2 regions of the Stenotrophomonas sp. STEN009 genome follow, and region 2 is predicted to be linked to the other one. Evidence: riboswitches for the same ligand, from Rfam matches in the RefSeq annotation. Region 2 holds a riboswitch; the other holds the start of a gene.
The links. A riboswitch is a leader RNA that binds a small molecule or an ion and turns the genes downstream of it on or off. The one in region 2 is predicted to bind glycine.
Positions count from the first base shown of each region.

Region 1: linked by a shared signal. The riboswitch ahead of gcvP (aminomethyl-transferring glycine dehydrogenase) and the one ahead of ACVOMM_RS07340 (trimeric intracellular cation channel family protein) in region 2 are both predicted to bind glycine.

Region 1 covers NZ_JBRRES010000013.1:34,604-39,015, forward strand. The annotation lists gene ACVOMM_RS08195 (hypothetical protein) at 1-371, opposite strand, end outside; gene ACVOMM_RS08200 (multidrug effflux MFS transporter) at 484-1,710, opposite strand; glycine riboswitch at 2,012-2,114, shown strand; gene gcvP (aminomethyl-transferring glycine dehydrogenase) at 2,177-4,412, shown strand, end outside.
Region 2 covers NZ_JBRRES010000011.1:38,945-43,356, forward strand. The annotation lists gene ACVOMM_RS07325 (NYN domain-containing protein) at 1-131, opposite strand, end outside; gene ACVOMM_RS07330 (NAD(P)/FAD-dependent oxidoreductase) at 251-1,531, shown strand; gene ACVOMM_RS07335 (GIY-YIG nuclease family protein) at 1,631-1,906, opposite strand; glycine riboswitch at 1,946-2,035, shown strand; glycine riboswitch at 2,049-2,154, shown strand; gene ACVOMM_RS07340 (trimeric intracellular cation channel family protein) at 2,237-2,854, shown strand; gene ACVOMM_RS07345 (3-deoxy-7-phosphoheptulonate synthase) at 3,052-4,125, opposite strand; gene ACVOMM_RS07350 (hypothetical protein) at 4,383-4,412, opposite strand, start outside.

The DNA of each region.
Region 1 (4,412 bases), on a different contig from region 2:
AGCTGCGCGGCCAGCGCGGATTTGAATTCCTCGAACGTCTGCCCTTGTGCCTGCGCTTCGGCCTGCGCGGCGTCGCGCAGCGCGTCGGAATACATCAGTCGCACCGGGGTGCCGCTGCGCTCATGCAGCTCGCCCGCCTGCATGATCATCGCCAGCACGTGTGCCGCGCTGTGGGTCTGCCCGGCAATGCGGCCATCCATGCCCAGTACCCACTCGCCGTCGCGCCGGACGATACCGGCCAGCAGGGTGCGCTGCGGGTCGCGCAGCTCGGCGTGCGGCTCCACGGGCGAAGCCTGCGCAGCGGCGCGGCTGGCGGCCTGCGCTTCCTTGCGGCGGCGCTGGTCGCGGCGGATCTTGGAGGAGATGGACATGGGCGCTACCGCTGCGTGGGGGGCGCAAGGATAGCGCACCCCGGCCGTTGCGCCGCTTCACGTCGCCTGGCGCGCGCCGCGACGCAGCCCGCGAGCCGTCGCCGCCGTGGGCTCACGCCTCCGTGCAGGCCGCCTGGGCGGTGCGCTCGCGCAGATGCTCCCAGTACCAGAACACAAACCCGGCGGCGAAGAAGCCGGCCTGGCCCAGCGCCAGATGCAGCGGGCTGGCACTGAGCAGGGGCGACACGACGCCGGCCACCACGGTGCTGACCATCAGCTGCGCGAAGGCCTGCAGCGACGAGGCCAGGCCGCGCTGGTGCGGATACATGTCGAGCACGGCCAGCGCCAGGATCGGGAAGATCAGCGCCATGCCCATGCCGCCCAGGAAAATGGGCAGTACCGCCCACGGCAGCGCGAACTGCGGCGCCAGCACCACGTAGCCGACGTTGAGCAGTGTCGACAGCGCGCACAGGGAGAAGCCGATGGTCACCTGCCGGGTCGGCGTGGTGTGCCCGGCCATGCGCCCGGACAGGAACGCGCCGGCCGTCATGCCACCGATGGTGGGAATGAACAGCCAGGCGAAGTCGCCTTCGCCCAGATGCAGGTGCTGCATCACGAACACCGGCGCGGACGCGATGTACAGGAAAATGCCGCCGAAGCCGATGCTGCCGGCCAGTGCCAGGCGCAGGAAACGCGGGTTGAAGCCGATGCGCACATAGTCACGCAGCAGTGCGCGCGGCGACAGCGGTACCCGCGCCTCCGGCGGATGCGTTTCCGGCAGGAAGCGCGCGGTGGCCACCAGCAGCACCAGCGAGAACACCACGAGGAACCAGAAGATCAGCGGCCAGCCGGCACCGCTGAGCAGAATCCAGCCACCGATGATCGGGGCGATGGCCGGCGCGATGCCGAACAGCATCGAGACCTGGCTCATCAACCGCTGGGCGTCATGGCCGTGGTACAGGTCACGGATCACCGCGCGGCCGACGATCATGCCCACGCCCGCCGACAGGCCCTGCAGCGCGCGGAACGCCAGCAGGGTCGGCAGGTCAGTGGACAGCGCGCAGCCGACCGAGGCCCCGGCAAATACCACCAGGCCACCGAGGATCACCCGCTTGCGGCCCCAGGCATCGGACAGCGGCCCGTGCGCCAGGCTCATCAGGCCATAGAACAGCAGGTAGACGCTGATGGTCTGCTGGACGGCCACCTCATCCACCGCCAGGCGCTGGGCCAGCTGCGGGAAGGCCGGGAAAATGGTGTCGATGGAGAACGGGCCGAACATGGCCAGGCCCGCGAGCAGCAGGGCCATGCGACGGGTGGACGGAGCAACAGCGGCGGTCATGTGAACGGTGTCCGGCAAGGCCATGCGCGGCACGCACGGCGGGCGCCGGTCCCGCTGCAGCAGGGACGGCGCCAGATGAATTCGGGTATCCGCCCATGATAGGCGGGGAATGCGCCCGATGCCATGCAGCACCGCACAAAACGCACGCCCCGGGCCATCGGCCATTCAGGCGCCGGCCCTGCCCGGGCGGCCCCGGCAGCAGGCCATAACCGGCTATAATCGGCGGGCAACACGGTGGGAGAAGCGGAACACCGCTGCCGAAGGCGCAACGCCCGTAATCGCTCAGGCCCGATACCACCCGCAACACAACTCTGGAGAGACCGGTTCGATCCGGCGCCGAAGGGGCACGAAGCTGCGGCCAGCCGCGCTTCCAAACTCTCAGGCAAAAGGACAGAGGGGCGCCCCGCAGCCCGCCATCCGGCGGCTTGTGCCCGTGCGTGTGCCCTTTCCTGACGGATCCTTCGCCATGTCCCAGAACACCCCTTCCCTGCGTGAGCTCGAGCACCACAGTGCGTTCGTCGAGCGCCATATCGGCCCCAATGACGCCGAGATCGCGCAGATGCTCGACGTCGTCGGCCACGCGTCGCTGGATGCGATGACCGATGCCATTGTGCCGGCCAAGATCAAGTCGCCGGCAGCGCTGGCGCTGCCGGAGTCGATCACCGAAGTGGAGGCGCTGGCGAAGATCCGCGCGATCGCCGACAAGAACACCGTGCTGCGCAGCTTCATCGGCCAGGGGTATTACGGCACCCACACGCCGAACGTGATCCTGCGCAACATCCTGGAAAACCCGGCCTGGTACACCGCCTACACCCCGTACCAGGCAGAGATCTCGCAGGGCCGCATGGAAGCGCTGATCAACTTCCAGACCTTGTGCGCCGACCTGACCGGCATGGAGATCGCCAACGCCTCGCTGCTGGACGAAGCCACCGCAGCGGCCGAAGCGATGACCCTGGCCAAGCGTTCCGCCAAGTCGAAGTCGGACACCTTCTTCGTGCACGATGCCGTGCACCCGCAGACCCTGGAGCTGCTGCGCACCCGCGCCGAGCCCATGGGCATCGTGCTGCGCGTCGGCACCCCGGCCGAAGCGCTGGAAGCGGACAGCTTCGGCGTGCTGCTGCAGTACCCGGATACGTTCGGCCAGGTGGCCGACTACCGGGCACTGGTCGAGGCCGTGCATGCACGCGGCGGCCTGGTCGCCGTGGCCACCGATCTGCTGGCGCTGACCCTGCTCGCCGCACCGGGCGAATGGGGCGCGGACATCGTGGTCGGCAACAGCCAGCGTTTCGGCGTGCCGTTCGGCTTCGGTGGCCCGCACGCGGCGTTCATGGCCTGCCGCGATGCCTACAAGCGCTCGATGCCCGGCCGCCTGATCGGCGTCTCGATCGATGCGCAGGGCAACCCGGCCTACCGCCTGACCCTGCAGACCCGCGAGCAGCATATCCGCCGCGAGAAGGCCACCTCCAACATCTGTACCGCACAGGTCCTGCTGGCGGTGATGGCCTCGATGTACGCCGTCTACCACGGTCCGGAAGGCCTGACCCGCATCGCCCGCCGCACGCACCGCCTGGCCGCGATCCTGGCCGCCGCACTGCGCAAGGCCGGCGTGCAGGTTGCTGGCGACTTCTTCGACACCCTGCACGTCACCGGTGTGCACGCCGATGAGATCCACGCCAAGGCGCGCGCCGCCGGCTACAACCTGCGCGCGATCGACAGCGACTCGGTCGGCATCAGCCTGGACGAGACCGCCACCCGCGCCGATGTGGTTGCGCTGGCCGCCGTCTTCGGTGCCCAAGCCGATGTGGATGCGCTGGATGCCAGCACCGCCGACGCGCTGCCGGCCGGGCTGCTGCGCCAGTCCGCGTTCCTGACCCATCCGGTGTTCAACACGCACCACAGCGAGCACGAACTGCTGCGCTACCTGCGCTCACTGGCCGACAAGGACCTGGCGATGGACCGCACGATGATCCCGCTGGGCTCGTGCACCATGAAGCTCAACGCCACCGCCGAGATGATCCCGGTGACCTGGCCGGAGTTCTCGCAGATCCATCCGCTGGTGCCGGCCGACCAGGCGCTGGGCTACAAGGAACTGATCGAGTCGCTGGAAGCGATGCTGGTCGAATGCACCGGCTACGATGCGGTCAGCCTGCAGCCGAACTCGGGTGCACAGGGCGAGTACGCCGGCCTGCTGGCGATCCGCGCCTACCACCGCTCGCGTGGTGAGGAGCATCGCGACATCTGCCTGATTCCGGATTCGGCCCACGGTACCAACCCGGCCTCGGCACAGATGTGCGGCATGAAGGTGGTGGTCACCAAGACCGATGCCAACGGCAACGTCGATGTCGAGGACATCCGCCTCAACGCCGAGAAGTACAGCGACCGCCTGGCCGCGATCATGATGACCTACCCGTCCACGCACGGCGTGTTCGAGGAGGAGGTGGTAGAGATCTGCGAGATCATCCACAAGCACGGCGGCCAGGTGTACACCGACGGTGCCAACATGAACGCCCTGGTCGGCGTGGCCAAGCCGGGCAAGTGGGGTTCGGACGTTTCCCACCTGAACCTGCACAAGACCTTCTGCATCCCGCACGGCGGCGGCGGCCCGGGCGTCGGCCCGTGCGCGGTCAAGGCGCACCTGGCCCCGTTCCTGCCGGGTAAGCTGGGTGACAACGGCCCCGTCGGCATGGTCAGCGCCGCCAGCT
Region 2 (4,412 bases):
CAGTTGCCGTAGGCACGGCGGACATTGGCCACGCCGTAGCGGGCCACCTCCGCCAGCACTTCGTCGATCTTCGATGCGGGCGCGTTGTCGGCGTCGATCAACAGGGCGATGCGCTTTTCCGGTTCGCTCATGGGCCTCTCGCTGGCGGTTGCCTGAATCCGAGTATCGCCGATCCGCGCGCACGCTGACGTGACAGGCCGCCGCCGTGCGAAGATGCCGGACGGTTCCCCATGCCCCCTGGAGTGAGTCGATGAGTCGTGAGCGCGTTCCCCACCTGGTCGTTGTCGGCGGCGGTTTTGCCGGCCTCTGGGCCACCCGTGCGCTGGCACGCGAACGCATCCGCATCACCCTGGTCGACCGCCGCAACCATCACCTGTTCCAGCCGCTGCTGTACCAGGTGGCGACCGCAGGCCTGTCAGCGCCGGACATTGCCGCACCGCTGCGCCACATCCTCGGCCACCAGCGCAACGTGGAAGTGCGGCTCGGTGAGGTCGTGGCCATCGACAGGCAGCTCCGCCAGGTGCGGCTGGCCGACGGCAGCACGCTGGACTACGACAGCCTGCTGCTGGCTACCGGCGCCACTCACGCCTACTTCGGCAACGACCAGTGGGCCGATGATGCGCCCGGCCTGAAGACCCTCGACGATGCCATTGCCCTGCGCCGCAAGCTGCTGCTGGCGTTCGAGCGCGCCGAAGCCGAACCGGACCCGGCCAGGAAGGCGGCGTGGCTCAGCTTTGCCGTCGTCGGCGGCGGCCCGACCGGCGTCGAACTGGCGGGCACCCTGGCCGAGATTGCACGCCATACGCTGCGCAATGAATTCCGCCACATCGATCCGGCCAGCGCCAAGGTGCGCCTGGTGGAAGCCGGTCCACGCGTGCTGTCCTCGTTCCCGGAAGTGCTCTCGCTGAAGGCGCGCCGGCAGCTGGAAAAGCTGGGTGTGGAAGTGCTGACCGGAACGCCGGTGAGCAACATCGACAGCCAGGGCTTCACGCTGGGTGACCAGTTCGTGCCGGCGCGCACCGTGGTGTGGGCGGCCGGCGTGGCCGCCTCGCCGCTGGCGCGCACGCTGGACGTGCCACTGGACCGTGCCGGGCGCGTGCAGGTGCAGCCGGACCTGACCCTGCCCGGGCATCCGGAACTGTTCGTGGCCGGCGATCTGGCCGCGGTGAACCAGGCCAACGGCAAGCCCGTGCCCGGCGTAGCGCCCGCCGCCAAGCAGATGGGCAAGTACGTGGCCGAGGTCATCCGTGCACGCCTGCACGGCAGGCCGGAGCCCGGGCCCTTCAAGTACGCGGACTACGGCAACCTGGCCACCATCGGCCGCATGGCCGCCATCGTGCACCTGGGGCGCCTGCAGCTGTCGGGCGTGCTGGCCTGGTGGTTCTGGCTGGCCGCGCACGTGTTCTTCCTGATCGGCTTCCGCAACCGCATCGTGGTGCTGCTGAACTGGGCGGTGGCGTATTGGAGCTACCAGCGCAGCGCACGCATCATCTTCGGCGATGACCAGGATGACCGGCGGCCGAAACGGTAGCGCAGGTCTGCAACGGGGTCGGATCCCTTTCCTGCGGAAAGGGATCTGACCCTACGTCGCGTCGCGACTGCCTGCGATGCGCCGTGCCTGGGCACGGCGCTACAAAGATGAGGAATCCAATGCCTGCAACCACGCCAGCTTGCGCTCGCGCGGCAGCTGTTTGAGCTGCCACTCGGCGCGCGAAGCGGCGGAGCGGTCCGGGTACTCGCGCACGGCCAGGATGCGCAGCGGCGGGCGGGCCCGGGTGTAGCGCGCCCCCGTACCGGCGCGATGGGCGGCGAAACGCGCGTCCACGTCGGTGCTGATGCCAGCGTAGTAGCTGCCATCGCGGCATTCGAGCAGGTACAGGAACCACGGGCGGTGGGACGGGGCCATGCCGGGATTATGCCGTGCTGCACCGCAGCGGATATACTGCCCGCGAATGCAGGAGAGAGGCGCCGCGCTGGCGCCCGCCGAAGGCGCAGGCTCCCATGATCGCTCAGGCCGGTGGGCTGGAATCCCACCAACCATGCATTCGACTCGCCGAGCTGGAGAGAGGTCACCGGGCATGCCCGGCACGATCCGCCGAAGGGGCACGCGGCCTACGCCGCTGAACTCTCAGGCAAAAGGACAGCGGGAGCGGCACCGGTCATCGTCATCCCGTCATTGCGCAGGCAATGGCGGCGTCCGCGCATGGCCGGCCCCACCGCGTCCGGAGCCTGTTCCATGTTGCTGTCCATCATCTACCTGATTGCCATTTCCGCCGAAGCCATGACCGGCGCACTGTCCGCGGGACGCCGCCGCATGGATCTGTTCGGCGTGGTCATGATCGCCTGCGTTACCGCGCTCGGCGGTGGTTCACTGCGCGACATCCTGCTTGGCCACTATCCGCTGGGCTGGGTCAAACATCCCGAGTACCTCGGCTTCACCGTGTGCGCGGCGCTGATCGCCACCTGGGTCGCACGCTGGATGCACCACTTCCGCCGCACCTTCCTGGTGCTCGACGGCCTGGGCCTGATCGCCTTCACCCTGATCGGTTGCTCGATCGCACGCGAGGCCGGTCATGCCACGCCGATCGTGCTGATCGCCGGCATGCTGACCGGCGCGTTCGGCGGCGTGCTGCGCGACATTCTGTGCAACGAAGTGCCGCTGATTTTCCAGAAGGAGCTGTACGCGATCATCGCGCTGCTGACCGGCGCCGCCTATCTGCTGCTGCTGCACTGGAACGTGTCCGATGCCACGGCCATCCTGTGCTGCCTGGCGGGCGGCTTCGCCCTGCGCCTGCTGGCGATCCATTACCGCTGGGAAATGCCGAAGTTCGTGTATCACGACGAAGTGCATTGAACGATGGCGTGTTCGCCGGGCGTGGCCCGGCGCTCCCCTTCGTGCCCTGCACCACCCCGGCGATGGACCTGGCGCTGTCGCTCATGCGCAGCGCCAGGCGCATCGCCGGTGCGGACGGGCCGGTCTCCAACTCCGACCGGCCCTGATCGCGGCCGCACCCCCGCAGGCGCAGGCCGCCATCCACACACATGCCGCGCTCAGGCGGCTTCTGACACCGTCACTTCGCGACGGGCGCGCACGGCCGCAGCCAGTCGCTCCAGCACCGTCACGGTGGTGTCCCAGTCGATGCAGCCATCGGTGATGCTCTGCCCGTAGACCAGCGGCTGGCCTTCCACCAGTTCCTGCCGGCCTCCCACCAGATGGCTCTCGATCATCACGCCCACGATGCGCTGTTCGCCGTCCTCCAGCTGAACGGCGATGTCTTCGATCACCTTCGGCTGGTTTTCCGGGTTTTTCAGGCTGTTGGCATGGCTGGCATCGATCATCAGCCGCGTCGGCAGCCTGGCCTTGGCCAGTGCCTGGCAGGCGTCGGCCACGTTGGCCGCGTCGTAGTTCGGCTGCTTGCCGCCGCGCAGGATCACATGACAATCCGGGTTGCCGGTGGTCGAAACGATGGCGGTGCCGCCCTGCTTGGTCACCGACAGGAAGTGATGCGGGTTGGAGGCCGCGCCGACCGCATCGGCCGCGATCTTGACGTTGCCATCGGTGCCGTTCTTGAAGCCCACCGGGCACGACAGGCCGGAGGCCAGTTCGCGGTGCACCTGGCTTTCGGTGGTGCGTGCGCCGATCGCGCCCCATGCCACCAGGTCGGCGATGTACTGCGGCGAGATCACGTCGAGGAATTCAACGCCGGCCGGCAGGCCCAGCTTGTTGATGTCGCGCAGCAGGCCGCGGGCAATGCGCAGGCCCTTGTCGATCCGGAAGCTGCCGTCCAGGTCCGGGTCATTGATCAGGCCCTTCCAGCCCACCGTGGTGCGCGGCTTCTCGAAGTACACGCGCATGACGATCTCGAGCTCGCCGGCCAGCGCGTCGCGCAGCGGCTTCAAGCGCTGTGCGTACTCGATGGCCGCATTCGGATCGTGGATCGAACACGGGCCGACCACGACCGCCAGGCGATCGTCGCGGCCATGCAGGATCTGGTGCAGGGCCGCGCGCGATGCACTGACGGTGTCGGAGGCTTCATCGTCACACGGCAGCATCGCCAGCAGCTGGGCAGGCGGTGTGAGCGGTTCGATGGTGCGGATGCGCAGGTCGTCGGTATGGGGGGGCATGGGGGAGGTCTCCGGTACGTAGGGGGTCCCCAGCGAGGCGGCATGAAAAAAGCCGCCAGGTTCGCTGGCGGCTTTCGGGAATGCGTCTGAAGCTTTCTTCAGGGTGAGCGCAGTCCTTCCTCCGCCAGTGGCTTCGGAAAGTAATACCAGTAAAAGCGGGTAGCGGCTGCGTTCATGGGATGTATTGATAGCACAGCTTCTGCGCAGCACAAAATGTTTCATCCGCAACTGGGGAAGCGGTTCAGCAGCACGGCGATCTAGCGGCTGCCATGCACTTCCACGTCCAG